3 regions of the Serratia liquefaciens ATCC 27592 genome follow, and region 1 is predicted to be linked to each of the others. Evidence: predicted binding sites of a transcription regulator. Region 1 holds the regulator's gene; each other region holds the start of a gene.

Region 1 (10,434 bases):
TGCGGCTGATGCTTTTGCAGGTCATGTATAAGAATAACCCCGGTTAATTGGCCGGGGTTTTTTATTGTGCGTATTTAGCGCGTCACGCGGATACCGCCTTCTACGCCTTTCGGGCTGAAGACGACCTGCCAGAGTTGAATGTCACGGGCGCGAAATGCTCCAGCGCAGGCGTTCAGGTAATAACTGAACATGCGTTCGAAACGATCCGAATAACGTTGGGCCAACTGCGGCCATGCCTGTTTGAATTTTTCGTACCACGCCATCAAGGTGCGATCGTAGTCAGCGCCAATATTGTGCCAATCTTCCATCACAAAATGCCCTTCGCTGGCCTGGGCAATATGGGTAACCGACGGCAGGCAGCCATTCGGGAAGATATATTTGTTGATCCACGGGTCAACATTCATATCTGTCCGATTCGAACCAATGGTATGCAGCAGGAATAGGCCGTCCGGTTTTAAATTACGTTCCACCACGTTGAAGTAGGTGCGGTAATTTTTCGGACCGACGTGCTCAAACATACCGACGGAAACAATACGGTCAAATTGCAGATGCAAATCACGGTAATCCTGCAGCAGGATCTCGACATCCAGCCCGGCACAGCGCTCCTGTGCCAGCTTTTGCTGCTCGGCAGAAATGGTCACGCCCACCACCGAAACGCCATAGTTTTTCGCCGCATAGGCAGAAAGCCCGCCCCAGCCACAGCCGATATCCAGCAAATTCATACCCGGCTGCAGCTGCAGCTTTTCGCAAATCATCCGTAATTTGGCTTCCTGCGCTTCTTCCAGCGTGGTCGCCTCTTTCCAGTAGGCGCAGGAATACTGCATATAAGGATCCAGCATCAGGGTAAAGAGATCGTTCCCCAGATCGTAATGTTCTTTGCCGACTATCCAGGCGCGTTTCTTAGATTGCAGATTGGTTAATCGCGCGGCGGCAATTCGCAGGGTATCTTTGAGGTGGCGGGGCAATTTCTTTTCCAGACCGGCGCGGACCACGTGATGAAAGAATATATCCAGCCGTTCGCATTCCCACCAGCCGTCCATATAGCTTTCGCCCAGGCCGAGAGAACCCTCCTGCAGCACACGTTTAAAAAAATTAGGATTTTTAACCTGAATATCGAAAGGGCGCGAGCCGTTTATTTCAATACCGGCCATGCTGAGCATTTCATGAGCGATACGGTACCATTGGTTGTCCTGGATGCTCACATCTTCTATACACGATGAACTCATAGCTTCTCCATCACCTTCTTCTGACTTATGACCCGTCAAAAAATAGCTTAGACAAATTCTGCGGGTGCATACGTTTACCTACGGTAAGAATCCCGTGGCGTCTGATATCCGACTATGAACAGAGGAAAATTTTAAGAAGGTTCCAGCGCAAGAAACGCGGGAAAGACAATCCTTAAAAAACTGTGACGCCATACGCGTACACAACAGTTGCTAGTGATAAAGAAATTATAAAAGTGTTATTTTTAAAGGTCGTTTTTGAGTATAGGCTTGCCGAGGCGCTTACTCAACTGTAAATCGCACTCGGCAAAAATATTCTTTAAGTAATTATTAATACTGGCAATTATGACGCGGAGTTAGCATGTTCCTGACGCGTCGCCTGTCGATCGTCCATTACCTTTCTCCGTTGCATCAGATAGCCCAACGCGGCCAATACCACCGTCGACACCATTACCGTGACCGTTGCCAACAGAGGCTGGGCGATAAAGGCCGAAACCAGCATGCTGGCGACAAAACACAGGCCTAATTGCAGGGTGTTTTGCAAGGCGGCAGCTTTACCGGTTCCCTCCGGGAACGGGGTCAACGCATTGGCTACCACGATAGGGTAAATGGCTCCGTTGACCAACGCCATCACGCAGAACGGAATTAACAACGTAGTGAGCGTGGGCTGAGTCAGGGTGGCAACCAGATATAATGCAACCATACTGACACCATAAACTACCAACAGCCAAGGCAACAAGGTGTTGCCATTCATGCGGTTCAATGCGGTACGACAGCCATAGCCCCCTAATAAGAACGCCAGCGTCTGCGGCACATAGCTCAGACCGATGTCGTTCGGGCTATACCCCATATCACCAAGAATAAACGGTGAACCGGTCAGCCAGGCGAAGAAGCCGGCAGAACAGGCGGCAAAAATCATAACGTTGCCACTGAAGATGCGTGACTTTAATAGTTGGAAGAAACTGAGCGCGCTTTTCTTATTGTCGTCGGAAGGCACGGTTTTGGCGCTTTCTTTCAGCAGCAGCGTCGGCAATAGCAGAAGCACGGTAATGCCCAGCAACACGGCGAAAATGGCGCGCCAGCCCATGTGGTTCAGCAACCAGGCACCCACCAACGGAGCCAGCGCCGGTGAAAGGGCTACCAGCGGCATAATGGTCGCGAACACGCGGTTAGCCTTGCCTTCGCGATAGCGGTCAATCACCAAGGCCTGCCAGGTAACGGCAGCGGAGCAAACCCCAATCGCCTGGATAAAGCGCAGCGACCAAAGTTGCACGGCATTTTGCACCCACAGCATGCCGAGGCAGCCGAGGGCAAACAGCGCCAGACCGATCAGCAACACCGGTTTACGGCCGAGGCGATCGGAAAGCGGGCCCCACAGCAGTTGTGCAAAGGCAAACCCGGCCAGGAAGATGCTCAGGCTGGCGCTGATTGCCCCGGCGGAAATCTGCAGATCTTGCTGCATCATGCCGAAGGCGGGCAGATACATATCGGTGGCCAGGTATCCCAGCATGCTCAGGCCGGCAAGGTAGAACATAAAACCAAAGGAATTTCGCATGGTATTTCTCGTTAATATTTTATTGTCGCAGGTTTTTAGCGCCGGCAAGTGTATCCGGCTGGATCTCTGCTTGTGAAACGGTAATATTTGCGAGGTGCTGTTAAAAAAATTGAAGGCAAAGCTATGTGGTCTGAATATTCCCTGGATGTCGTCGATGCGGTGGCCCGCACCGGCAGTTTCAGCGCCGCGGCGCACGAGCTGCATCGGGTACCGTCGGCGGTAAGTTATACGGTGAGGCAGTTGGAGCAATGGCTGGCGGTACCGCTGTTTGAGCGCCGTCATCGCGACGTGGAACTGACACCGGCTGGCGTGCTGTTTATTCAGGAAGCGCGTGGTGTCATCAAAAAAATGCTCGACACGCGCCGACAGTGCCAACAGGTCGCTAACGGCTGGCGGGGCCAATTGAAAATAGCGGTGGATATCATCGTTAAACCCCAACGCAGTCGCCAATTGGTGCTGGATTTTTACCGCCATTTCCCCGACGTCGAATTGCTGGTTCAGCCGGAGGTGTTTAATGGCGTATGGGATGCGCTGGTGGACGGTCGTGCCGATATGGCGATCGGCGCCACAAGGGCGGTGCCGGTGGGCGGCGGTTTCGCCTTTCGCGATATGGGAGATATGCGTTGGTTGTGCGTGGCCAGTCCGCATCACCCGCTGGCCGCGATAGAGGGGCTGTTGAACGACGATCAACTTCGGCCCTTTCCGTCGCTGTGCCTGGAAGATACCTCGCGCAACCTGCCCAAGCGCGTGACCTGGACGTTGGACAACCAGCGCCGCCTGGTGGTGCCGGACTGGGCTTCTGCGGTGGACTGCCTGTGTGCCGGGTTGTGCGTTGGCATGATGCCCGCGCATCAGGTATTGCCTTTGGTGCAGCGCGGGGAACTGGTGGCGCTACAGTTGCAACAGCCATTTCCCGCCAGTCCTTGTTGCCTGACCTGGCAGCAAAATACGCCGTCACCGGCTATGGCCTGGTTGCTGGATTATCTGGGAGACAGTGAAACCTTGAATCAGGAGTGGCTAAGCGAAGAATGACGCCGGAAACCGTGAGAGTTTCCGGCGCAGATAATTAGCGGCGGTAATCGATGAACGGGCCGTCAGCGACCGAACGGCGCTCAACCAGCTTGGGATGAACCTCAATCACCTGCGACTCTTCACGCTTGCTGATGATGCGATCCAGCAGCATGGTGAAGGCCATCTCGCCCAAACGCTCTTTGGGCTGATGAATGGTGGTCAGTGCCGGGGTGAAGTAGCGGGCGTTTCGTACGTTATCGTAGCCAATCACCGATATGTCTTGTGGTACGCGCAGGCCAAGTTCATCGGCGGCGCAGATCGCACCCATGGCCATGATATCGCCACCGCAGAAGACTGCGGTAGGACGTTGTTTCTGCGACAGTATCTGATGCATGGCCTTGTAACCAGATTCCGGCTCAAAGTCGCCCTGAACAATCCACTCTTCACGCACGTCGATATTGGCTTCTTCCATGGCTTTTAAAAAGCCCTGATGGCGGCCGCCGCCGGTATTACGCGCCAGTTGGCCCGGAATGGCCCCGATATCGCGGTGGCCGCGTTCAATCAGGTAGCGCCCGGCCAGATAGCCGCCTTCGAAGGCGTTATCGATAATGGTGTCGGTAAAGTCACCGCGTGCGGCGCCCCAATCCATGACGACCATCGGGATATTGCGATAATCTTCCAGCATGCCCAGCAGTTGGTCCGGGTATTCCGAACACATGACTAACAGGCCATCGACGCGCTTTTGCGCCAACATCGCCAGATAGGCGCGTTGTTTGTCCAGATTGTTATGTGAGTTGCACAGGATCAGCGTATAGCCTTTGCTGTAGCAGCTGTTTTCCACCGCCTCGATCACTTCGGCAAAGTAGGGTGCTTCGCTCGATGTGGCCAGCAGACCAATAGATTTGGTGTGATTGACCTTGAGGCTGCGCGCCACGGCGCTGGGTGAATAGTGCAGCTCTTTGATCGCGGCGCCAACGGCCGCTTTTGTTTCTTCGGCGACGAAACGAGTCTTATTGATGACGTGCGAAACGGTGGTGGTGGAAACGCCAGCGCGTTTGGCCACATCTTTAATCGTTGCCATGTAAAGAATGACTCCTGAACTCACATGTTGCAGTATGTAAGTGTGATGTTAATCGTTTGCCTGCGTAGATCCTTCTCCAAAGAAGCGAAAACTGAGTTTTTAGTGTGTTGAAGTCGTCAGCGCTTGGTCAGGAGGGGCATTTTGCCGGTACACAGTTGTGAACTGCGAATTTTGTCCCATATTGAGCAAAAGGGGAAGAGGTAATCGGTATTATAAACTGGGAAATGATAACAAGATTTTATCGGCCAACTGTGGGAAAATGGTTTAACACATTAATTGTGTGCCTTTTACCCTTGGGAAACCCAATCTGAAAAGGAGTTGTAATGGATACCGATTTGAAAATGTCACTGTTCACCACCCTGGGTGCGCTGGCTGTGATTATCGCTTTTAGCTTCACCGCAGCATTGAACTGATACTCTTCAGTCAACCAGGCGCAGTTCGCTACGCCTGGTTGTATTTTCCCCGCGTTACGCCAGATTTTCCTCCACAAATGCCCAGTTAACCAGCGCCCAGAAGTTTTCCAGGTAGGCCGGTCGTGCGTTGCGATAATCGATGTAGTAGGCGTGTTCCCAAACGTCGACGGTCAGCAACGGTTTGTCTTCACCAGTCAACGGCGTGGCCGCATTCGACGTATTAACAATCGCCAGCGAGCCATCCGGCTTTTTCACTAACCAGGTCCAGCCTGCGCCAAAGTTTTTCACCGCGGCGTCGCTGAATTGTTCCCGGAAGGCGGTAAAAGAACCAAAAGCCTGGTTGATCGCGGCAGCCAATTTGCCCTGAGGTTCCCCACCGCCCTGAGGTGACAGGCAGTGCCAATAGAAGGTGTGATTCCATACCTGAGCTGCATTGTTGAAGATGCCGCCGCTGGAAGCCTTGATGATTGCTTCAAGGGATAATCCTTCAAACTCGCTGCCTTTCAGCAAATTGTTCAGGTTGACCACATAGGCGTTGTGATGCTTGCCATAGTGGTATTCCAGGGTTTCTGCCGAAATGTGCGGTTCGAGGGCATTTTTTTCATAAGGTAGTGCGGGCAGTTCAAACGACATTGCTTCCTCCTTGTACAGTGTCAACTCGCCGCTAAAGCAACGGACCTTAAATTGACCTGTTTTTATTGTGGGTATTTAGCTTAGCAATTTTCGCGATGAAATACAGTGGGGGCTGGCTAAAGGATTGGGTGCTTTAGGGACAGTAGGAAAATCAGTCAGGGGAGAGCGGCTGGGCAAGCCAGCCGCCAAAGAAATTATCGAATGGTTTTCGGTGTTACTACACGGCGGGCGCCGATGTAATGGTTTTGCCAGTAGTCATTGTCGAGTTGGCTGATCCGAATTTCTTCACCGGTACGCGGTGACTGAATAAATTTGCCGTTGCCCAGATAAACGCCAACATGGTCTGCCACGCCGCGGTTATTAATGCGGAAGAACACCAGGTCACCGCTTTCCAGTTCGCTTCTCTTGATCGGCGCGGCGTCTCGCAGGTGATACATTTCGTTGGCGGTGCGCGGCATTTTTATTTTCACCACGTCTTTATACGCGTAGTAAATCAGGCCGCTGCAGTCGAAACCGGTTCTTGGTGAAGTACCGCCCCAGCGGTAAGGCTTGCCCATTTGGTCCATCAGTTTGGCCATCGCGGTTTGCTTGGCGTGCTGATAGCGTTTTTTGTGCGCTGGAGTCAGCTTCAACGGTTTATCATCACGCACCAGTTTTGCGGTGGCCATCCCGGCTTCGCGGTGGCGACCATAGCCTTTTTTGTAACCCTTTTTCGGCGGGGTAACTTTGATTTTGGCTATTTTCTGAGTTTTGCCTTTCGATTTGGCGCTGACGATCTTTTTAGCGGTTTTTTCCGTTTTGGCTTTGGAAACCTTGGCGGTTTTCTGCGGGGTGGTGGTTTTTGCTTTTTTGCTGGCTTTTACCGCTTTCTTTTTCTTGCGGTCATCTGGCCGGGCTTCGTTGACATGGCTTTTGCGTTGCTCGGCGGCAATACGCGCCTGTGGCGCAGCATGCGCCAGATTGAAGAATAGCTGTGTAAACAACAGCACAAAAAGCGTAAGAATTAAACGCATGTCGACGTTACCAACCTTGGCCCCGGAACAGATATCGAAAGAAGGACAGTATTCCCGAATTTCGCCATATAAAACAGCGAAGAACTCATAAATGATAATCCATATTGTGAGAAAACGTTAATGGCATTTTTTTTGCTGAAAAATCAATCCGTTGATGTATAAAAAAGCGACAATCACCGTCGGCGGGATTATTTAACGGCGCATTTTGATGGCAAAATATATTAGTGAAATGGCCAGATTAAAAATGTTATTCTGCGCATATGTTTTGACCGGAAAGGCTTTGCCGGTAAGACGCGACTGACTACGGGGAAATGCCCTTGCAAAAGATGGCGTTTTCTTGCGACTGTTCCAGCCGCTACAATGGCCGGTGTGATGCATGTTGTAGCCATAAGACTTGGCTTGAGGAAGCAATACAATGACGACGACGATTGAAAAAATTCAGCACCAGATCGCTGAGAACCCGATTCTGCTGTACATGAAAGGTTCACCGAAATTGCCAAACTGCGGTTTCTCTGCGCAAGCCGTGCAGGCGCTGTCTGCCTGTGGCGAACGCTTTGCCTACGTTGATATTCTGCAGAACCCGGACATCCGTGCCGAGTTGCCGAAATACGCCAACTGGCCGACCTTCCCACAGCTGTGGGTCGACGGTGAGCTGGTAGGCGGCTGCGATATCATCATCGAAATGTATCAGCGCGGCGAACTGCAGCAGCTGATCAAAGAAACGGCAGAGAAGTACAAACAGCAGGAAGACCAGCAGCCATAATCGGCTCGGTTTTATTGTTGGGATCCATCGGGCGGCACCAGTGAAGACTGGGCCGCCCGATTTTTTTGTCTTAGTCGGTGTTTTCGACCGCCAGTGGCCAGCCACCCAAGCGTTTCCAACGGTTGACCAGTTCACAGAACAGCAACGCGGTTTGCTCGGTGTCATACAGGGCAGAGTGTGCCTGGGAACTGTCGAACGGGATATTGGCGGCGATGCAGGCTTTGGCCAACACCGTCTGCCCCAGTACCAGCCCACTCAACGCCGCAGTATCAAAGGTGGCGAATGGATGGAAGGGGTTACGTTTCAGGCTGGCGCGCTCTGCGGCGGCCATCAGGAAGCTGTGATCAAAATTGGCATTGTGCGCCACAATGATTGCCCGGTTGCAGCCACGATCCTTAATGCCCTTGCGCACGGCTTTAAAAATAGCGTGCAACGCATCGTGCTCACTGACCGCACCGCGCAATGGGTTACTTGGGTCTATGCCGTTAAAGGCCAGCGCTTCCGGCTGCAGGTTGGCACCTTCAAAAGGCTCCACGTGGAAGTGCAGGGTCTCGTCCTGCTGCAACCAGCCGTTTTCATCCATTTTTAACGTAACGGCGGCAATTTCCAGCAGTGCGTCGGTTTTGGCATTAAATCCGGCAGTTTCTATGTCTATGACTACGGGGTAAAACCCACGAAAACGGCCACTCAGGGCGTTAAGATCACTTTTTTCGGCCATCAGTTTCTTATCTTCATCGAATGCAGCGCGCATTATGGCAAATTTTGCGCCCGGTTGCAGGCGGTTATCACGCAGATAAAAATAAGGGCGCAGGAAGCGCCCTTAATCGACCTCAGTGGCCCAGACCATGCCCAGCATGTTTGTTCTCGATCAGTTCGATCTTGTAACCGTCCGGGTCTTCAACGAAGGCAATCACCGTGGTGCCACCTTTAACCGGGCCGGCTTCGCGAGTAACCTTGCCGCCGGCGTTACGGATGCTGTCACAGGTTGCAGCGACATCGTCGACGCCCAGCGCCAAATGGCCAAACGCGCTGCCCATTTCGTAGCTGTCGGTGCCCCAGTTATAGGTCAGTTCAATCACCGCACCTTCGCTTTCATCGGTATAGCCTACAAACGCCAGCGAGTATTTGTATTCCGGGTTTTCGCTGGTACGCAGCAAGCGCATGCCTAATACCTTGGTATAAAAGTCGATGGAACGTTGCAGGTCACCGACGCGGATCATGGTATGGAGTAAGCGCATAATTCCTCTGATTGGATGTGCCGTTGCCAATGGCGGATGGATTGAAGCGAAATTCAGTATAGCGTTGCCGCATAAGGGATTTCAATGTATGCCGGGGCGGGAGCGGCAGAGTTTCTGTGACATTGTCACCTTATCAATAGCAATCGCACAGTATGTGCCCTATGGTTGATGGAAATAGGTACTATACCCCTCGCAAGGAACAGCAGGGTCGGATAGCGATCCAGACTCAGGGTGAATGGCCTCAATTTATACATTTGGATCTGGTTAATATGCTTTTTTGTTTTTACCCGTGTGGAATGATGGCTACTGCCGAAGGAGATCATTAATGGACGAAATGCTGATTCTGGTGGACGCCGAAGATAATTCCGTGGGGTCGCAAACCAAAACGCTGGTGCACCAGCAGGGATTACTGCACCGGGCGTTTTCAATTTTTATATTTAATAGCCAGGGCAGACTGCTGCTGCAACAACGGGCTTACGGTAAATACCATTCTGCCGGGTTGTGGACCAACACGTGCTGTGGTCACCCGCGCTGGGGAGAGGCGACGCAGGCAGCCGCACAGCGGCGGTTGCAGGAAGAGATGGGCTTTTGCACTGAGCTACTGCAGGTATCGAGTTTTACCTACCGCGCGGAAGTGCCAGGCGATTTAATTGAGCACGAATTCGATCATATTTACGTGGGCTTGTTTGACGGTGAACCGCAAGAGGATCCCGAAGAGGCCCACAGCTGGTTGTGGGTCGATATTCGGCAATTAGCCCAGGAGATAAAAAACGATCCTGATAAATTTACCGTTTGGTTCCGCACCATAATGAACAATATCGACGCCGCTGAGATCGAACGTTGGGGAAAGTTGGTTCCCCGTTAAATTGCCCCTGAATCGAAAAACGACAAAAGCCCGCCGGCATTCGCATACCGGCGGGCTTTCTTATCTGGTATTCCGCGTTATTACAGCGTCGGGTAGTCAGTATAACCCTCTGCACCGCCGCCATAGAAGGTGGCAGGCTGCGGCTCGTTCAACGCAGCATTCTGCTTGAAGCGCTCTACCAGATCCGGGTTGGCGATATAGCTGCGGCCGAAGGCCACCGCATCGATAAAGCCTTTATTGATCAGCTCTTCTGCTTTCTCGGCGGTATAAGCGCCGGCACCGACGATGACGCCTTTAAAGTGGGCGCGTACCGAGTCACGGAAGGCGTCGGAATAAGGCTTGCCGCCGGCCCAGTCGGGTTCGGAAATGTGCAGATAAGCGATATTGCGCTTGTTCAGCTCTTCCACCAGATACAGCGCCGCTTCTTCCTGATCTTCCCCGTTATCCAGGCCGTTGAACGGACCCAGCGGTGAAATACGGATGCCAATGTGTTCTGAACCCCATTCGGCGATGCTCGCGTCAACCACTTCCAACGTCAGGCGAGTGCGGTTTTCGATGCTGCCGCCGTATTGGTCGGTACGTTGGTTAGACGCAGGCGACATAAACTGGTGCAGCAAATAGCCGTGCGCAGCGTGCAGC
Region 2 (10,434 bases), 2.1 Mb from region 1:
TGCGCGTGCCGGACGGCACTGTCGATCCTTTCCGTTTGACCGCCGCCAATATGCTCGATGCCCGTGAGCACGGCGCGCAGATCCTCACTTATCACCAGGTGGTCGGTTTATTACGCACGGGCGATCGCGTTACCGGAGTGCGTGTTTTCGACCACCAATCGTCGCGCCGTTACGATATTCACGCCGAAGTGGTGGTCAACGCCGCCGGTATCTGGGGTCAGCAGATTGCAGAATATGCCGATCTGCGAATTCGCATGTTCCCGGCCAAGGGCGCTTTGCTGATCCTGGGTCATCGCATCAACAACATGGTGATCAACCGCTGCCGCAAGCCGGCGGACGCCGACATTCTGGTGCCGGGTGACACCATCTCGCTGATTGGCACCACCTCCACCCACATTGATTATGATCAGATCGACAACATGCTGGTGACCCCGCAGGAAGTGGACATTTTAATCCGCGAGGGCGCGCTGCTGGCACCTGAATTGGCGCAAACCCGAATTCTGCGTGCTTATGCCGGCGTTCGGCCTTTGGTAGCCAGTGACGACGACCCTAGCGGTCGCAACGTCAGCCGTGGCATCGTGCTGCTCGATCATGCCAGCCGCGACGGTCTGGAAGGCTTTATCACCATCACCGGCGGCAAGCTGATGACCTACCGGCTGATGGCGCAGTGGGCGACCGATAAAGTGTGCGAAAAGCTTCGGGTAGACAGCCCCTGCACTACCGCACAGGAGGCGTTGCCGGGTTCTCGTCAGTCGGCGGAAGAAACGGTGCGTAGCGTGGTGTCTTTGCCTGCCAGTATTCGTGGCTCGGCGGTTTATCGCCACGGCGACCGTGCAAACCGCGTACCGGCGGGGGATCGGTTGGACAACAGCCTGGTGTGCGAATGCGAAGCGGTGACCGCCGGCGAGGTGCGTTATGCGGTTAACTCTCTCACCGTCAATAACCTGGTCGATTTGCGTCGTCGTACCCGCGTTGGCATGGGCACCTGCCAGGGGGAGCTTTGCGCCTGCCGTGCCGCGGGGCTGCTGACACGCTTTAACGTCACCACCCCGCAGCAGTCGATCGACCAGCTATCGCATTTCCTCAACGAGCGTTGGAAAGGCGTCCGGCCTATCGCCTGGGGCGATGCGCTGCGCGAAAGTGAATTTACCAGTTGGGTTTACCAGGGATTGTGCGGGCTCGATGCCCGGGGGGAACAGGAGGCCGATGATGCGATTTGACGTAGTGGTGATTGGCGGTGGCCTGGCGGGTATGACCTGCGCCATCCGCCTGGCGGAACAGGGCAAGCGCTGTGCGGTGGTCAGTTCTGGCCAGAGTGCACTCTATTTTTCATCCGGCTCGCTTGATCTGCTGGCGCAACTGCCCGACGGCACCCCGGTGACAGAGCCATTGGCGGCGCTGTCCGCACTGGCAACACAGGCACCCCGGCATCCCTATGCGTTGATCGGTGCCGAGCGGGTGGCGGCGCTGTCGGGTGAAGCTGCATCGCTGCTACAGCGCTGTGGGCTTGCTCTGCAGGGTGACAGCGAACGCAATCATCTGCGCATCACGCCGCTGGGCACGCGCCGGGCGACCTGGCTCAGCCCGCAGGCTATCCCCGTTACGCCGTTAGGCGGTGAACTGCCGTGGCGGCACATTGCGGTGATCGGCATTGAAGGCTTTTTGGATTTTCAGCCACAGTTGGCCGCCAGTTCCCTGACGCAGTCCCTGGGCGTTCGGGCTGAGGTGGCAGATATGCACTTGCCGGCGCTGGACCGGCTGCGCAATAACCCCAGTGAGTTCCGAGCGGTAAATATCGCCAGGGTACTGGATCTGCCGGAAAACCTGACGCCAATGGCGGACGAGCTTCGGCGGTTGGCTGCGGACGCCGAGGCGATATTCTTGCCGGCCTGTCTGGGGCTGGAGGATGACGCGCCATTGGCGGCGCTGCAGGCGGCGGTCGGCAAACCGATTCGCCTGCTGCCGACGCTGCCGCCTTCAGTGCTCGGGATGAGGTTGCACCAGGCGCTGCGCTCGCGATTACAGCAATTGGGCGGCGTTTTTATGCCGGGGGACAGCGTGCTGCGGGCGGATATTGAAGCCGGGCGAGTCACCGGTGTTTATACCCGTAACCACACCGACATTCCGTTGGTGGCGCAGCAGGTGGTGCTGGCCAGCGGCAGTTTTTTCAGTAATGGGCTGGTGGCGGACTTCGACGGCATACGTGAACCGGTATTTGGACTGGATGTCGACAGTAAGGCGGAGCGTGCAGACTGGAGTTGTCGCGAGCTGTTTGCTCCGCAACCCTATTTGCAGTTTGGGGTACGCACCGATAACCAGCTGCGTGCCCTAAGGCAGGGAGAGCCTTTGAGTAACCTGTATGCCATAGGGGCGGTGACCGGCGGCTACGATCCGCTGCAGCAGGGCTGCGGTGCAGGTGTTTCGTTGGTGGGAGCATTGCATGTCGCGCAACAGATTGCGGCACAGGAGGAGCAACCATGAGCCTGCACAAAGACAACAGTTTTGAGAACTGCATCAAGTGCACCGTCTGCACCACCTATTGCCCGGTGGCCAAGGTCAATCCGCTTTATCCCGGGCCTAAGCAGGCTGGGCCGGACGGCGAACGCCTACGGTTAAAAGATCCGGCGCTGTACGACGAAGCGCTGAAGTATTGCACCAACTGCAAACGCTGTGAGGTAGCCTGCCCGTCCGACGTCAAAATTGGCGATATCATTCAGCGGGCGCGTGCCGACTTTGCCCAGAGCAAGCCGACGCTGCGCGACGCCATCCTCAGTCATACCGATATCATGGGCTCGCTGTCGACGCCGTTTGCGCCGATCGTCAACGCTGCCACCGGGTTGAAGCCGGTGCGCGCGCTGCTGGACAAGGCGTTGAAAATTGATCACCGTCGCGAACTGCCCAAATACTCGTTCGGCACCTTCCGCCGCTGGTACCGCCAGCAAGCGCAGGCCCAACAGCGTTACGCCGAGCAGGTGGCTTTTTTCCACGGCTGCTTCGTTAATTACAACCACCCGCAGCTGGGTAAGGATCTGATCAAAGTCTTCAATGCGATGGATATCGGCGTGCAGCTGCTTAAGCGCGAAAAATGCTGCGGTGTGCCGCTGATTGCCAACGGCTTTATCGCCCAGGCCAAGAAACAGGCCAAGGTGAATGCCGAATCGCTGCATGAGGCGGTGTTGGAGCGCGGCATCCCTGTTGTGGCCACTTCATCGAGCTGTACTTTTACGCTGCGTGACGAATACCCGCATTTGCTGGAGGTGGATACCTCGGCGGTGCGTGAACGGGTGGAGCTGGCGACGCGCTATCTGTACCGCCTGCTCAATCAGGGGCGCAGCCTGCCGCTGAAGCGTACGCCATTGCGGGTGGCCTACCATACGCCGTGTCACATGGAGAAAATGGGCTGGACGGCCTATACGCTGGAATTATTGCGGCAGATACCGGGGCTGGAGCTGGTGGTATTGGATTCGCAGTGTTGCGGCATTGCCGGCACCTACGGATTTAAATCCGAGAACTATGCGACTTCGCAAGGGATTGGCGCATCGCTGTTTCGCCAGATTGAGGAGAGTGGGGTCGATTTGGTGGTGACGGACTGCGAAACCTGTAAATGGCAAATCGAGATGTCGACCAGCAAGCGCTGCGAACACCCGATTACCCTGTTGGCACAGGCCCTGGCGTAGGGCGCAGCAGTGTGAACTGCGCCCTATAGGCTGAGTCAGTAAAAGTTTACTTGTTCAGTTTCAGCGTTTTGATGATGCCTTCGGCTTCACTTTGCGCCTGCTGCTGGTTATCCGCCGGCAGCGTCACCTGAATGGTCAGCATGTTGTTATCCAGCGTGCCGATCAGGATGGAGGAGTAGGCCTTCTCGCCGCCGCTGGTAATGATGCTGTCCAACTGACGCAGCGGCACGCCGTTTACGTCGATGGCTTTGTTGGTGACCACCTGCAGGTTCGCATCACGCGCGCGCTGGGTATCTTCCAGACGCTTGCTCAGGGTTTCCAGACTGTCGGCGGTTTTGTCGCCGAGGATCACGATCACTGCGCGTTGGCCGGTACTGTCGGCGTAAACGTGCATGTTGTTCGCCTGATTACCCAGCTTGCCGCTTTGGTCCGCCATACCGACCGGCAGGGTGAACGCCAGCTTACCCTCCAGCAAGCTTACCTGTTGCCCGGCCGGTGCGCTGGTTGCGGCATCGCCCGCCGGCGCTTTGGTGTCTTTGGTTTCGCCGTCGCAGGCCGCGAGGCCAAGCACTAACAGGCTGATACCCATCAATTTTGCTACTTTACGCATTGGGCTTCCTTCTTCCTTTCAGGTAGGGTTTCACTGCCGTATCGCAACCTATTCCAGGGTGAAATGCAAGGCAGATGTTGTCACAAGGTTTTCTCAAGTAATAGCCGATAATCAGCCACTTCGCCTTTCTTTTCCAGTTGAACAATCTGATAGTGATTGTTGATAAGCATCATCAGCATCGCACGGAACTGATTACGGGTTTTCACCCTCAACTGGTGATAACCCTGCGCCCGTGCCCAGTTTTCCTGCTCGGCCAATAGCGCTAACGCCACACCGTGGCGGCGACAAGCCGGCAATACGGCACCCAACCAGCTGTAAAACACTCGGTCTTGTTGCTGATAACCGAGCTTGAAACCGGCAGCCTGGCCGTCGACTTCGGCGATCAGTGCGGCCATCGGGAGTGAGCCGATGCGCTGTTGCAGATCGTTGAGGTTGTGCAGATTGCCGAATTCGGGGATTTGCTGATACAGACGATGAATTTCTTCGAGGGTAGCGTGGCGGGTGGTGACGGTCATGGCGGCCTCCGGATGGGTAGGCCGCCAATGATAACACGGGTCAGCTCGGTTGCAGGCTGCTGTCGCCCTGGCGTGCGGCAATGCGTTTGAGCAGCATATTCAGCAGCACGCCATACATTGGCAGGAAGAACAGCATGCAGATCAGCACCTTGAAGCTGTAATCGACCAGCGCAATCTCGACCCAGTTGTTGGCCATAAAGGCGTCACTGCTCTTGTAGAATGCAATAAAGAAGAACGACAGCGTGTCGCTGATATTGCCGAGGAACATGGCCGCGGCAGGGGCCACCCACCAGGCGCTGCGCTGGCGTAACCGGTTGAAAACGTGTACGTCGAGGATCTGACCGAGCACGTAAGCCATAAAGCTGGCGACGGCGATACGTGCGACAAACAGGTTAAAGCTACCCAGTGCGGCAAACCCCTGCCATTCCCCCTGATAGGTGACGGTGGAGATGACGTACGAGATAAACAGGGCCGGCACCATCACCGAAAGAATGATGCGTCTCGCCAGCGGGGCGCCAAAAATACGCACCGTCAGGTCGGTTGCCAGAAAGATAAATGGGAAGGTAAACGCACCCCAGGTGGTATGGAAACCGAAAATGGACATCGGCAACTGCACCAGGTAGTTACTGGAGGTAATGATGACAATATGGAACAGCGATAGCCAGACCAACGCGGTGAGGCGCTGTCGAGCGGTAAACGAATACATGTTGTAGCCTTTTTAGCAGTGGGGTGAGGGAACCCAGAATGTCTTGTCTGTGCAGCGAAATAAGCTGCGCGGCCGCATGATACGCGTTTGCGCAACCAATGCAATGGTTAAATTTAACGCAAACGTTAACGCATCTTGCGCAGAAAAACTACCGGCGTAAACTAGGCGCTAATGAGATGCGGCGAGCGTACGCCGATCGCTTTTGACCGAGAAAAATTGCATGACTGACTTGTTTGCCCAGGCCGACCAGACGCTTGATGCGCTGGGGCTGCGCTGTCCGGAACCGGTAATGATGGTGCGTAAAACCGTGCGCCATATGGATAACGGTGAAACCCTGCTGATTATTGCTGACGATCCGGCCACCACCCGCGATATTCCGGGTTTTTGCCGTTTTATGGAGCACACGCTGGTGGCGCAGGAAACTGAAAAAACGCCTTACCGCTATTTATTGCGTAAAGGTGTTGAGCGCTAATCGCCGCTTTTGCCTAGCGTTTTTGCAGTATTTGCTGTGTGTCCGATGCACGAGCATGCATTGCCAGCCCCCTGAAATCCTGCGGGCGGTAATAGTGGGGCGGCACCGGCAGAGAATGCATCGCATCCGTCGGCCAGAGTTGCAGTTCACCCAGCTTTGCCAGCCAGAACCCCTGAACCTGCAGCGGTAACATCAGGCGTTGTGGGGCGGTGTTTTCGAACGGCGGCAGAGCCGGCAGGCGATTGCTGCCGGTCGTGTAATCCCGTTTTAAGACCAGAAACTTCTCCGGTACCCGGCGCTGGCTGTCCCACCAGTCGCCGTCAATCCCGTCAAACTGCCGCTGAGTTGCCCTGATGGAGACGGCGCCAAGCTGGTGCAGGGCCTGGGGGAGCAAATTCTCCATGGCGTGGTTGTAGGCCGTTATGGAAACCGCCTGCCCCTGCAAGATAGCATCGATCGCCAGCCGTGATCCCAGCAGGTTGGAATACAAATCCTCCGGTGAAAAAGCCGAGACCTCCTCCGAAAACCCCGGTACCGACTGATAGCCATACCACTGTGCCACTTCATGCCACGCCGCCATTTGAAAGGCGAGTTCTCCTGCCAAATACGCCGCGAGCGTATAGCGCTGCGCAGCATCCTGAGGCGGGGTAAAGGCGTTCAGCTGGATACGGCGTATTGCCAACTCGGGGCTAAGATCGATATTCCATTGCTGGCCCAATCGGGGTAACAGTTGGCTGAACAGGAAAAGGGTATTGTCGGCGGTGTCGCGCACGTGAGCGATATCGATAAATCCCCCGCGGCGGGTGTACATCACTCCCAATTGCTCGCTGCCAAGTCCCATCAAGTTGCTAACGGCATTGAAAGCGCTGTCGTTATAGTGGTGACGGCCAAGCCGGTCGGCATCCACCAGGTTACCCAACTGATAAAAGGGGACTGGGATACCCCAAACTTGCGCTTTGAGGTTGTAGCCAAAGGCACAGCAGGGGCGCAAACCATCCGGCGGGGACAGCGGCGCAGCCACCGGCCAGGCGATACGGCTTTCGTTGATGGGTTGCGAGGTCACCAACGTTTCCACGGGTTTGGCAGATAGCGCGGAAGTAAACGACAACAAAACCAGCAGTACAACAGAGCGCATTAAAAAGCTTCCCCAACCTGAAAGTAAAATCCACTGCTGCCACGTCCGATGCCAAAATCGAGCCGCACGTTCATTTTCGGTTTGAATTCAAAACGGTAACCCGCTCCCAGCGTGGGTAACCAGGGCCCCTGACCCAAATCGCCGGCCTTGCTACTTAGCGTTCCCGCACCGGCCCAAAGAACGTAACCGTGGCGCCAGTTCAGCTTGCGACGATACTCGATCTGGCTGCTGAACACATTTCTGTCGCGATAGCGGCCTTGATAATAGCCGCGCATGCGTTTGTCGTCACCCAGGCCGGACAGCCTGTCCCAGGGCACCTCGCCCGTCGTCAGGCGGCTGTAAGCGTCTAACGCCAGCACGCTTTTCGCACTCAAGCTGTGGTAGGCATTGTACTGGCCTTCTACAGCATTGAAACGGCTGTCGCCGCCCAATTCTGGCGCAAAATAGGTGTCGCTCAGGCGAAGATACTGGCCACGGCTGGCATTAGAAACGAAGTCGCGCGTATCGTAACTCAGCGAACCGCTGACTCCTGAACTTAGCGATGAAACGCCGGCTTTTTGGGCCCTTAACAGGCTGCTGTCATCCTCATCAGTTTTGCTGGCGTGCGTCGAGGAAAAATCCCAGCCAACCCCCGCGTAGGTGGCATTGGCAATGCGATACAGCAGCTGTGGGGCTATCTGGAATGCCTGCTGCGTGTACTTTTCTTTGTTGCCGTTGTTATGCCCAGCCTGGTAACCGGTGCCCCAGAAATAGGTGGGCATATTATTCAGCGAGCCGTCGGCAAAAAAACGCCATTGGTCGTCAGCGAAAAAACTGTGGTTTTGGAAACCGACGCCGAAGGCACCGGTGGTGCTGAAAAAGCCCTTTAACGCCAGCGTCGAGTTTTGGCTGACTTTATCCTGGCTGTCCGGGCGATATATCCCCACGACGGCGGTACCGATGCCAAGACCGAGTTCTGGCGTATAGAACGGGCCGGGCAAGACCCCCCAATCGATGGCTTTGCTGCTGTCGAATTGGTTGTTAGACCCCAAAGGGGCCAACATTTCATCTATTTGCTGGCGTGACAACAAAGTGGCGTGAGCTCCGGGTAGCAGAACCAACAATACCAGCGGCAAACTGCGGATCGATATTGCCATCAGAAGCGATATTCACCGGAGACCATAAAGCTGTTACGTTCGCTAAAGCCAAATTCGGTCAACAGGTTAAAGTGTCTGGTGATCTCGTATTGCGTGCCAATCAGTACGTTCCACGGCGATTGCAGGTGCTGTTTCACGTCAAAACGGCCTTCACCCTGCTGATTGGCCATCATCATCAGGCTCTGAAGTTCGGTTGGCATTTTTAAATCACTCAGGCTGCCTTTGAACCTCTGCTGGACGTCCTGATACATGGTGCCGACCCACAGGTTGAGATGGGTTTGGCCACTGATACCGGGCACCAGGAAGCGGTAACCTACCCGAGGCGACACCGTCAGTGCGGAAATCTGACCATCAAGGATATCGAAATTGGTGCGGGTGTAGTTGGTATCGACCGAGGTGAACCAGTTCTCATATCCCCCAACCAGCGTGAAACCGGCGCCGTAAGTGGTGCCTTTAAAATCGAGCTTAAAATCCAGATCGCGCAGTTGCCCACTTTGATTCATGCGGTGTACCTGACCCGCGATAACCTTGTTCAGGAAGCCTTTTTGTTGACTGGGATCGGCGTCTACGGAGACCTGGGACAACGAGCTGCCTTTGGTATGGCCGATGATCCCGTAAACATTGAGGAATGGCAGTACCCAGGTGTCCAGACGCATGGTTTCCGTTTTGCTTTTCTCGCGAGTTTTGCCCACGTCGATGTTGAACAAATTGGATGGTAAGGGAGTTTTACCCAGGCTGAGGCCGGAAAATTGGATACTGTCGACATCGATATTTTGCCGCATGTTCATGTAGTTGATGCCGATCCCGAAGGGTTCCGGCAGATCATAACCACGGGCGCGTGCTTCATCCCCCCAAATCGGCAACAGGCGATGCTCAGGCTGGGGTTTTGCCTTGGGCGCATCGTTATGCTGGGCTGCGGGTAAGGCGTTAGGGGTGGTGAAAAGGGGGCGATCGGCGCTATCAATGAGTTGCATTGTGGCGGCAGAGTCAGGCTGCTGCGCCAGAGCCAGTGTAGGGATAAAAGGGACGACGATCAGGTTCAGGATTTTAAAATATAGCGGTTTCATTCATTCGGCCATGACTCTGATAAGTTAAGTAGGCTTATCGGGTTTCAGGAATAGGTGGCGGAAGAATATAGAAAGGCATGCTGGTTTTATGGTTATTACGTGCGACTTGCCGGTGTTATTTTTCGGCTAAGTGAATCAGGATGCCATTGCTGGCATCCTGATATGTGGTTCTTATTACTGACGTTTCTTCAGCAAGCGTAGGGCGTTGGCGGTGACCAGCGCGGTAGCGCCAGAGTCCGCCAACACCGCCAGCCACAGCCCGGTCAGGCCCATCAGGGTGGTGATCAGGAATATCCCTTTCAGACCCAACGCAATGGTGATGTTCTGGCGGATATTGGCGTGTGTAGCGCGCGAGATGCGGATCATCTCCGCCACGCCCAGCAGCCGATTGTGCGTCAGCGCCGCGTCGGCGGTTTCCAGCGCCACGTCGGTGCCACTGCCCATGGCAATACCGATGCTGGAGGCTTTCATTGCCGGCGCATCGTTGATGCCATCGCCGATCATCGCCGTTGGGCGCAGCTCGCTCAACTCGGTTACCGCCCTCACTTTATCTTCCGGCAGCAAACCGGCACGGTAGTCCAGCCCCAGCTCGGCGGCAATCGCTGCGGCCGCTCGAGGGTTGTCGCCGGTTAACATTACGCCGTTGATCCCCAACGCATTCAGTTCGGCAATCGCCTGCTTGGCGTCGCTGCGCAGCGTATCGCGCAGGGCCAGCAGGCCGATCGGCACGCCATCTTCCAGTACCACTACCGCCGTTTTACCGGCATTTTCCAACCGTTCCACCTGGTTAGCACCTTGCTGATTGAGCAAGCCTGCAGCCAGTTTGGCCGGTGTACTGATCAGCACGGTTTTACCGTCGACAATGCCTTCCACACCGACGCCGGCCAACGCACGACGGTTCTGTGCCGGCGGCAAAGGAGCACCATATTGTTCGGCGCGATTGATAATGGCCTGTGCCAATGGGTGATGGGAGCCAGCTTCTACCGCTGCGGCAAGGATCAACAGTGACTGTTCGCTGATGCCGTTGAGCGGCAGCACATCCGTCACCGTCGGTTTGCCCTCCGTCAGGGTACCGGTTTTATCGAAGGCGATGGTTTGCACCTGGCCGAGCTGTTC
Region 3 (10,434 bases), 530 kb from region 1:
TCCATCGCGCCCATGTTGAAGAAGTCGACCGCGACGATCATATAAATGTCGAGATCGTACTCCAGGCCAAAACGGGTTTCGTCCCATTTCATCGAGTTCTTCAGGGAGGTCATTGCCCAATCGGCGCGATCCAGGTTGCCGCGGTCAACGAACAGCTCCAGCGCCACTTCGCGACCGGAACGAGTGGTAAAGCTGTCGCGCAGCACGTCGAAATCACCGGCCACCAGCGCAAACAGATAACAGGGTTTTGGGAAAGGATCTTGCCACTGCACCCAGTGACGCCCATCTTCCAGTTCGCCCTGCCCCACGCGGTTGCCGTTTGACAGCAGGAACGGGTAACGCGCCTTGTCGGCCACGATGCGAGTGGTAAACCGCGCCAGCACATCCGGGCGGTCGAGATAATAAGTAATGTGGCGGAAGCCTTCAGCTTCACATTGGGTACACAGCGCTTCGCCAGACAGATACAGCCCTTCCAGCGCGGTGTTTTTGGCCGGGTGGATATCATTGACAATAGTCATGGTAAATTGTGCTGGCAATTGCTCGATAACCAGTTTGTTATCCTGCAACTGATAGGCTGTCCACGGCTGACCGTCGATCTCAATACTCACCAGCGTCAGGTCTTCACCGTTCAGCACCAGCGCCGCATCGGCAGTGCCCTGGCGTTTGATTTTGCTGACGGCAGTGACGCGAGTGCTCTCTGCATCCAACTCAAAATTCAGGTCAATATCAGTGATGGTGTAATCTGGCGCGCGATAATCGTGGCGATACTTCGCCTGTGGCTGTTGTGTCATAAAAACCCTTTGACGTCTCAGTGAGTTACAGGTTCCAGGCTTTCATCATTCGCCTATTTCGCCGTCGGAAAAGAGCAGAAATTTCGATGAGCCTGATTGTAAATAAACTGTATCACAGCTACAAAAAAAACCCAGAGAGACCAGGCCACAGGAGCGGAGAAATCGGAGGTGGATCGTAATCCTGTCGAAGAATTGCCCACGCCATCAGGCTCCTTCACCTGATGCGGCATCAAAATCAGCATTAAATGCTAAAGATACCCTGCGAGGCTGCACGTTTTCCAGATGAGAACATCGGCGTCAAAAGTGCGAACTTACCCTATCTCACGGGGCAGCCTTCCCTGCTCAACGGCACTTTGCAGGCAATCTTCCCCTATTGGGTATAGCCAAGACAGGCCGGGAGACTCAGTGATATAATTAGCGGATCGGGCTCAAGGACGCGTAGTGCATATGAAAGTAAAATATCTGATCTATTTTTTTACCTTTGCCCTGATGTCCTCATTTGCCCTGTTTATTTCCGATGAGTTGTCGGAAGCCGACACCGAGTATCGCGACAACCAACTCAATCTATACAAAATTACCCGAGCCAAAGAGATTTCAGAGGCTTTTCAGGCCACACTATTGGCACATCGCCTTAAACGTTTGAGCCTGATCGACCCACGAATCACCCCACATCAGTGGCAAGACGCGGATCGCGTAGCACGGGAGAAAATCGCCCACTTCCGACCGCACATCGACAGCGAAATCTCGCAACGGCTCGGCATCAGGCAAAAAATTGCCGCGCTTTCCATGCTCAGTCTGATGGAACAATTGCTCAATAATGACAACCTGCAGCTTTCCCAGGTGACCGAAGCCAATGCCAATCTGTTCAATATCAATAGCGCTTACTATATTTCCCAGGCCAGTAAAAGTTACTACCGCTATAGCTACGATAACCGCATGGTCGATGCCGATTCATTTATGTTTCTTGAGGCAGTGCGATTAAATAACCGGCTGAACATGTCGGTGACCGAACTCATCGATCAGATTATTGACGTCAATACCAATCGACTGGCGCGCAAAGACGCTTATCTGAAAGCAATTCAGCTCACCGGCGTATTGAATGCGTTGAGTACTCGGCTGATTTTTATGAAACTTACCTATAACGACGTGAAAACTACTGCACTGGTGAATGAGATCCTGGGGCAGCTGTCAGCTCAGCAGATCAAGATCATTACCGAAGGATTATATACCGCCGTAAACACGCATACCGCCTACCCTACAGACGCTATTTATCCCTATGTTAAAAACCTGAGTGAGCTCTCACAACGGCTCTATCAGCGCAGTTTCGAAATGGAGACCGCCGCCTCGCAGAGCAAGATTTATGACAGCCAAACCGCCATTGACGGCATGATTTCGCTGGCGGGTCTGATTGCGCTATTTATCTTCCTGCCTACGCTGGTTTACTGTTCAAATATCAGCCGCTGGCTGACGAAAACGCATAATAATATTTTGCGCTTGTCCCACGGCGATATGAATATCGCTCGCAACGAAGTGTTCTACGGCCAGGAGTTGATAGCCATCAGCGACGCTATCAAACAGCTTAAACAGTACCAGTTGGAAAAGGTAACGCTGGAAAATGAGAAACACCTGCTGATTAAAGAGCTGGAAGCCTCCTCCTATCTCGATCCTCTCACCAATATCTATAACCGGCGCAAATTCTTCCTGGAGTGCGAATCGCTGGCTGCCGGCAGCTACCCACTCGCTTTTTGTCTGATCGACATTGATAATTTCAAAAGCCTCAATGATACCTACGGCCATCACGTAGGCGACCTGGTGCTGGTGGCATTTGGCAAGCTGCTGCAAAGCACCTTCCGCTCCAGCGACATTTTCTGTCGCTACGGTGGTGAAGAATTTGCTGTGATCCTCGGTAACTGTACGCTGGAAAATGCGCAGGAAGTGATGTCCAAGCTACGCGAGCGTACGCACCAGTTCAGCCTGACACTAACCGATGGGCAAAACGTCCGCTTCACCACCAGTTGTGGCATTGCCCAGGTCCGCGATATCCGCTTGTTGCCGGCAGCAATCAAACAGGCAGATGAAGCGCTTTATTTTTGCAAGAAAAACGGCAAAGACCAGATAGGCATTCATACCCAGAACGGTTTTATCTGAATTGTTGTTTAAAATAATTAACATTATAATTTTTATGACTAATTAGGCTAAGTCATTCACCTTACAGACTTATCTGACTTTTCTGTCGGCATCCTGATGGCAAGCAGAGATAAAGGCACGTTTAATCCTCGACCGGCTCCGATGAATTGTGGTGTGATGCAGCTTCAATAACAGGATAATCCGGGTATACTCCCCCCACTTTTTTATGATTATCCGGATTTGGACACGCGCCTGACGAGGATGCAGTAACGCGATATGACTCAATACGCCTCCCCGATTTTGACATCACTGCTTGATACTGATGCTTATAAGCTTCATATGCAGCAAGCAGTGTTCCATCGCTATCCTGCTATCAGCGTGGCGGCGGAATTCCGCTGCCGCGGTGACGAGCTGCTTGGCGAATATGCCGACGAGATCCGTGCCCAGATCGCACTGATGAGCCAACTGGCGCTAACAGACGCTGAGTTCAACTATCTCTCCGGGTTGCCTTTCTTCCGCGAGGATTACCTGAACTGGCTGCGCGAGTTTCGCTACGATCCGCAACAGGTTCAGATCGAAGATCATGCGGGCAAGTTGCACATCCGCATTGCCGGTCCCTGGCGTGAAGTGATCATGTGGGAAGTCCCACTGCTGGCAGTGATCAGTGAGGTGGTGCACCGTCACCGCTCCCCGGAAGTCACGCCTGAGATGGCCGTCGCTCATCTGCGCAGCAAACTCGAGCATTTTAAAGCCATGAGCGCTGACGTGGACATTTCTCGCTTCAAACTGATGGACTTCGGCACCCGCCGTCGTTTCTCGCAGAGTGTGCAGCAGGCGATTGTCAGCACCTTGAAAGACGAATTTCCTTATCTGGTCGGCACCAGCAACTACGATCTGGCCCACCAGCTTGCTCTGGCGCCCGTGGGTACTCAGGCTCATGAATGGTTCCAGGCGCACCAGCAAATCAGCCCGGTGTTGGCCAACAGTCAACGTGCAGCTTTGCAAGCCTGGCTGGATGAATATCCGGACCAGCTCGGCATCGCGCTGACCGACTGCATCACCATGGACGCCTTCCTGCGTGATTTCGGTCCGCAGTTCGCCCAGCGTTATCAGGGCCTGCGCCATGATTCGGGGGATCCGTTCGAATGGGGCGAGAAAGCCATTGCGCATTATCAGAAGCTGGGCATCGACCCGATGAGCAAAACGCTGGTGTTCTCCGACAATCTGGATCTGGACAAGGCGATGGCGCTGTATCGCCGTTTCTACCAACGCGTCAATCTGGTGTTCGGCATAGGTACGCGTCTGACCTGCGATATCCCGGGGGTTAAACCGCTGAACATCGTGATCAAGCTGGTCGAATGCAAAGGCAAGCCGGTGGCTAAACTGTCCGACAGCCCGGGCAAGACCATCTGCCAGGATCAGGCCTTTGTGAAAGCGTTACGCAAGGCCTTCGATTTACCGCTGGTGAAGAAAGCCAGCTAAGCCACACCGCCCTGCCAACGCGAAAAAGCCGGCTGAAGACCTCACGCCGGCTTTTTTCTTCTTTATAAGAGACTTCGCCGTGCTCCCTTTTCGCCCAGAGCCAAGAAATGTTGCACCAATCCGGCGATTTCTGCTTGTGCTCTGCACCGCGGCAAGTAACATAGCAACATCCCCATATTCTTGGGTTGTAAGCTATTTCTAAACCAAATTATTAAGAGAGAAATCTATGAGCGTAGTGCCTGTAGTCGACGTACTGCAAGGCCGTGCTGCGGTTGACAGTGAAGTCACCGTGCGCGGTTGGGTGCGTACCCGGAGAGATTCTAAAGCTGGTATCTCCTTCCTGGCCGTCTATGACGGTTCCTGCTTTGATCCGTTACAGGCCGTCGTTAATAATTCTCTGCCGAATTATCAGGATGAAGTGTTGCATCTGACCACCGGCTGTTCGATTGAAGTGACCGGCAAAGTGGTCGCCTCTCCAGGCGAAGGTCAGAGTTTCGAACTGCAGGCGACTGAGATTAAAGTGGTCGGTTGGGTTGACGATCCGGACACGTACCCGATGGCGGCCAAACGCCACAGCATCGAATACCTGCGCGAAGTGGCGCACCTGCGCCCACGTACCAACCTGATCGGTGCCGTTGCCCGTGTTCGCCATACCCTGGCGCAGGCTATTCACCGCTTCTATCACGAGAATGGTTTCTTCTGGGTTTCCACCCCGCTGATCACCGCTTCCGATACCGAAGGCGCTGGCGAAATGTTCCGCGTTTCCACGCTGGATCTGGAAAACCTGCCGCGCACCGATAAAGGCGCTGTCGATTTCAGTCAGGACTTTTTCGGTAAAGAAGCGTTCCTGACCGTTTCCGGCCAGTTGAACGGCGAAACCTATGCCTGTGCGTTGTCGAAAATTTACACCTTCGGCCCGACTTTCCGCGCCGAAAACTCCAACACCAGCCGTCACCTGGCCGAGTTTTGGATGATCGAACCGGAAGTCGCCTTTGCTGACCTCGAGGATATCGCGGAACTGGCAGAGAAAATGCTGAAGTATGTGTTCCAGGCCGTCTTGAACGAGCGTATGGATGACATGCAGTTCTTCGCAGAACGCGTAGACAAAGATGCGATTGACCGCCTGAAGCGTTTTGTTTCTTCCGACTTCGCTCAGGTTGATTACACCGAAGCGGTGGAAATTCTGATCGCCTCTGGCCAGACTTTCGAGAACCCGGTTTCCTGGGGTATCGATCTGTCTTCCGAGCATGAGCGTTATCTGGCCGAGAAACACTTCAAAGCGCCGGTGGTGGTGAAAAACTACCCGAAAGACATCAAAGCTTTCTATATGCGTATGAACGACGACGGCAAAACCGTTGCGGCGATGGACGTGTTGGCTCCGGGCATCGGCGAGATCATCGGCGGTGCTCAGCGTGAAGAACGTCTGGACGTGCTGGATCAGCGTCTGGATGCCATGGGCCTGAATAAAGAAGATTATTGGTGGTATCGTGACCTGCGTCGTTACGGCACCGTGCCACACGCCGGCTTCGGTTTAGGTTTTGAGCGTTTAATCGCCTATGTCACCGGTGTGCAAAACGTGCGCGACGTAATTCCGTTCCCTCGCACACCACGTAATGCAACCTTTTAATTAATCAGATAATACATTTTCTAATTAATTTAGTTACAAAACCAAGGCCAGCTTAGCTGGCCTTTCGCATTTTTTAATATTGACCTGCGTCACAAAGTTCCCTCAAAATTACATTTTGTTACAAATACTTTCTTTTTGAAACCTCATTGGGACATTGGTAGCATTTTCGTTCTAGATTAACCCGCCCGTGAATGGAACACTGCGTGCAGACACAGGACGACACCAATCTATCAACAATAGTTCCAAAAGAATTATTGGCGGCAGTGGCAAAGGTGTCCGAATAACACCAATGAGGGTAATATAATGATGAAGCGCAATATTCTTGCAGTGGTAATCCCAGCTCTGTTAGCCGCTGGTGCAGCTAACGCTGCTGAAATCTACAACAAAGACGGCAACAAACTGGATCTGTACGGTAAAGTTGACGGTCTGCACTACTTCTCAGACGACAAAGGCAATGATGGCGATCAGTCCTATGTTCGTTTCGGCTTCAAAGGTGAAACCCAGATTACTGACCAACTGACCGGTTACGGCCAGTGGGAATACAACGTTCAGGCTAACCACTCTGAATCTCAAGGCACCGAAGGCACCAAGACTCGTCTGGGCTTCGCTGGTCTGAAATTTGCTGACTACGGTTCATTCGACTACGGCCGTAACTACGGCGTACTGTACGACGTAGAAGGCTGGACAGATATGCTGCCAGAGTTCGGTGGCGATACTTACACCATTACCGACAACTACATGACTGGCCGTACCAACGGCGTTGCTACTTACCGTAACAACAACTTCTTCGGTCTGGTTGACGGTCTGAACTTCGCTGTTCAGTACCAAGGTAAAAACCAGAACGATGACCGTGACATCAAGAAACAAAACGGCGACGGCTGGGGCCTGTCTTCTACTTATGACATCGGCGAAGGCATCAGCGTAGGTGCAGCATACGCTTCTTCCAACCGTACCGATGATCAAAAACTGCGTTCTAACGAACGTGGCGACAAAGCTGATGCATGGACCGTTGGCGCGAAATACGACGCTAACAACGTTTACCTGGCAGCTATGTACGCAGAAACTCGTAACATGACTCCATTCGGCGGCGGCAACTTCAGCTCAACCTGTAATGCTTCTACCGATTGCGGCGGCTTCGCCAGCAAAACTCAGAACTTCGAAGTGACTGCACAGTACCAGTTCGACTTCGGTCTGCGTCCAGAAGTGTCTTACCTGCAGTCTAAAGGTAAGAACCTGAACGTCCCTGGCGCAGGTACTGACCAGGATCTGGTTAAATATGTTTCTGTTGGTACCACTTACTACTTCAACAAAAACATGTCTACCTACGTTGATTACAAAATCAACCTGCTGGACGACAACGAGTTCACTAAAGCCACTGGCACCGCTACCGATGATATCGTAGGTGTTGGTCTGGTTTACCAGTTCTAAGTTGTCTCACTTAACGGCGGTTCACCGTCGGCTAAGTTAAAAAACAGGGCTTCGGCCCTGTTTTTGTTTTTGCGCTACGCGTAAATTTTTATCCTGCCAATGTCCCCTTCTTCCTCATTTTTTATGCTGAATCTGCGCCCTTCACAAGATCGCTGTGTTTTTCTCGCAAACGGTTGGCAAAGCGCATAACTGGCGCTACCCTGATGCTTCTGTCTGCTTAACTCCGAGCCATGGAAGCACCTGACATGTTTGAAAAAATCACTGCTGCACCTGCCGATCCGATTCTGGGTCTGACCGACATTTTCCGCGCCGACGCGCGCCCGAACAAAATCAATTTGGGCATTGGCGTCTACAAAGACGAAACCGGCAAAACGCCGGTGCTGACCAGCGTGAAAAAAGCTGAGCAGTATCTGCTGGAAAATGAAGCCACCAAAAACTATCTCGGCATTGAGGGCATCCCCGCTTTCGCCAACTGCACGCAAGAGCTGCTGTTCGGCAAACAAAGCCCAATCATTGCCGACAAGCGTGCGCGCACCGCGCAAACGCCTGGTGGCACCGGCGGCCTGCGTGTGGCAGCTGACTTCATCGCCAACCAGACCAGCGCTAAACGCATCTGGATCAGCAACCCAAGCTGGCCGAACCATAAAAATGTGTTTGGCGCCGTCGGCCTGGAAGTGCTGGAATATGCCTACTACGATGCGGCCAATCATGCGCTGGACTTCGATGGCCTGCTGAACAGCCTGAAACAGGCTCAGGTAGGCGATGTGGTCCTGTTCCATGGTTGCTGCCATAACCCAACCGGCATTGACCCTACGCCTGAGCAGTGGGCTCAGTTAGCCGAGCTGTCTGTGGCTAACGGCTGGCTGCCGCTGTTCGACTTTGCTTATCAGGGCTTCGCGAAAGGTCTGGAAGAAGATGCGCAGGGCCTGCGTATTTTCGCCGCCAAGCATCAGGAACTGATCGTAGCCAGCTCGTACTCGAAGAATTTCGGCCTATACAACGAACGCGTCGGCGCCTGTACTCTGGTGGCTGCAGATGCGGATACCGCTGACCGCGCCTTCAGCCAGGTGAAAGCCGCCATTCGCGCCAACTACTCCAACCCGCCGTCCCACGGTGCTGCGGTGGTTGCGACCATCCTGGGTGATGATGCGCTGCGCGCCCTGTGGGAGCAGGAGCTGACCGATATGCGTCAACGTATTCACCGCATGCGTCAGCTGTTCGTGAATACTCTGCAGGAGAAAGGCGCAGAGCAGGACTTCAGCTTTATCATTAATCAGAACGGCATGTTCTCGTTCAGCGGATTGACCAAAGAACAGGTGCTGCGCCTGCGTGACGAATTTGGCGTTTACGCCGTTAACTCCGGCCGGGTTAACGTCGCCGGCATGACGCCAGACAATATGGCGCCTCTGTGTGAAGCCATCGTCGCCGTGCTGTAAAGGTTACGGTTTCAAATAAGCAAAAGGGGCGCTAAATGCGCCCCTTAGTTATTTCTGCCGGGAAATAACCTTACCAGATGGCCGGTTCTTCTCGCAGGAACGGATTGGTTTCACGCTCCTGACCGAAGGTAGATATCGGTCCGTGCCCCGGGATAAACGCCATGTCATCCCCCTGTGGCAGGAGCTTGGTGCGGATCGAGTTGATTAATGCCTGGTGATCGCCGCGTGGGAAGTCGCTGCGACCCACGCCACCGTTAAACAATACGTCACCCACCAGCGCCAACCGCGCCTGCTCATTAATAAACACAATATGACCAGGAGTATGACCCGGGCAATGCAGCACCTTGAGCGTCATTTCACCCACCTGCACGCTGTCCCCTTCTTCCAGCCAGCGAGTTGGCGTCAGAGGCGCACACTCTTCCAGACCAAACATCCGGCTCTGTGCAGGCAGACCATCCAACCAGAAAGCGTCTTCCTTGTCCGGACCGTAGATCGGTACCTGATAGTGTTCCGCCAGCTCAGCCGCTGCCCCTACGTGATCGAGATGGCCGTGCGTCAACAGGATCTGCGTGACCGTCACGCCCTGCCTGGCAATTTCGGTCTTTAATTTTTCCGCTTCGCCGCCGGGATCGACCAACGCCGCCTGTTGAGTACTCTCACACCAGATCAGGCTGCAATTCTGACTAAAAGCGGTAACGGGAATAATTTGGTATTTCATAAGGCTCCAACGACAACAGCGCCATACCCTGATGGGCTGGCGCTACTCACTTATGGTGCACAGCGATTACCAGGTCCGCACCGGGCCGGTATCGATGTGTACAAAGTTGCTACGTGGGTAATATCCTACACCACCGGCGCTCATTTTTAACGCCGCTTTGCGGATATTGCTCAACTGGATGCCTTCGATATGGAAGTCCATCGCCTGGCCCTTGGTATGATAGCTGTGCTTGGCCACACCGCGGCTGCGCTCACGCAGCTCATTGTTGGTATCCAGGGAACGATAACCTGAAACCAGCTGTACCGGTTTGTTGGTGCCCAACAGACCCTGCAGGCGATAGAGGTGATCAAATAGACGAGGATCGATCGACTTGACTTTATTGGCTCGATAATCACGGAAGAGATGATTAAGACGAACTAATTCGTCTTTATTATATCCCTTGCCGTCGAAGAATTCGGCTTTCAAGGATTCGCCCGTATGCATATTATTAACGACAAGAATACGCGGGCGCGAAGTAGAAAGACTGGCAAAGGCTTGCCCAGGGAGCAGCGCTATGCCCACAGCGGCGCTACCTAACGCCAGCCACTTACGGCGATGATGATCAATTTTGTCCATGTTTCTGTTAAACCCGGCAAGAATATCAAAATATATGCACAAAACAGCGCACTGCCTGAACCATAACCGCCCACACTGATTGAGTCAACCCGTGATATCCCGCGGTTTGCAGGCACTCACGGAATGAGTGCCTGCACCATGGCCCGATATTCTGACCGTTATTTATTTATAATTACTGCATTTATTGCATTAATTTTTCGGCCTGAGCCA

The links. Region 1 encodes PurR, which represses purine synthesis genes. Its sites were predicted from a motif close to CANGCAAACGTTTGCNTG; they were not measured.
Positions count from the first base shown of each region.
Region 2: tusA (sulfurtransferase TusA) is a predicted target of PurR. The motif match lies at 5,624-5,641, and genes of this name have one in related genera.
Region 3: M495_RS08085 (amino acid aminotransferase) is a predicted target of PurR. The motif match lies at 7,618-7,635, and genes of this name have one in related genera.

Region 1 is NC_021741.1:2,276,676-2,287,109, forward strand. Features, by position in the region: gene M495_RS10705 (I78 family peptidase inhibitor) at 1-9, shown strand, start outside; gene cfa (cyclopropane fatty acyl phospholipid synthase) at 75-1,226, opposite strand; gene punC (purine nucleoside transporter PunC) at 1,567-2,778, opposite strand; gene punR (DNA-binding transcriptional activator PunR) at 2,902-3,810, shown strand; gene purR (HTH-type transcriptional repressor PurR) at 3,845-4,870, opposite strand; gene cydH (cytochrome bd-I oxidase subunit CydH) at 5,194-5,283, shown strand; gene sodB (superoxide dismutase [Fe]) at 5,338-5,916, opposite strand; gene M495_RS10735 (C40 family peptidase) at 6,111-6,929, opposite strand; gene M495_RS10740 (Grx4 family monothiol glutaredoxin) at 7,345-7,692, shown strand; gene rnt (ribonuclease T) at 7,763-8,443, opposite strand; gene gloA (lactoylglutathione lyase) at 8,523-8,930, opposite strand; gene idi (isopentenyl-diphosphate Delta-isomerase) at 9,256-9,795, shown strand; gene nemA (alkene reductase) at 9,876-10,434, opposite strand, start outside.
Region 2 is NC_021741.1:189,967-200,400, forward strand. Features, by position in the region: gene glpA (anaerobic glycerol-3-phosphate dehydrogenase subunit A) at 1-1,220, shown strand, start outside; gene glpB (glycerol-3-phosphate dehydrogenase subunit GlpB) at 1,210-2,481, shown strand; gene glpC (anaerobic glycerol-3-phosphate dehydrogenase subunit GlpC) at 2,478-3,677, shown strand; gene M495_RS00850 (DcrB family lipoprotein) at 3,724-4,287, opposite strand; gene M495_RS00855 (GNAT family N-acetyltransferase) at 4,368-4,802, opposite strand; gene M495_RS00860 (7-cyano-7-deazaguanine/7-aminomethyl-7-deazaguanine transporter) at 4,843-5,508, opposite strand; gene tusA (sulfurtransferase TusA) at 5,729-5,980, shown strand; gene M495_RS00870 (DUF4056 domain-containing protein) at 5,994-7,115, opposite strand; gene M495_RS00875 (BamA/TamA family outer membrane protein) at 7,115-8,251, opposite strand; gene M495_RS00880 (hypothetical protein) at 8,251-9,225, opposite strand; gene M495_RS00885 (zinc/cadmium/mercury/lead-transporting ATPase) at 9,493-10,434, opposite strand, start outside.
Region 3 is NC_021741.1:1,748,536-1,758,969, reverse strand. Features, by position in the region: gene pepN (aminopeptidase N) at 1-791, opposite strand, end outside; gene M495_RS08105 (GGDEF domain-containing protein) at 1,239-2,939, shown strand; gene pncB (nicotinate phosphoribosyltransferase) at 3,195-4,400, shown strand; gene asnS (asparagine--tRNA ligase) at 4,627-6,027, shown strand; gene ompC (porin OmpC) at 6,331-7,455, shown strand; gene M495_RS08085 (amino acid aminotransferase) at 7,701-8,891, shown strand; gene M495_RS08080 (MBL fold metallo-hydrolase) at 8,962-9,609, opposite strand; gene M495_RS08075 (YcbK family protein) at 9,676-10,224, opposite strand; gene ldtD (L,D-transpeptidase) at 10,406-10,434, opposite strand, start outside.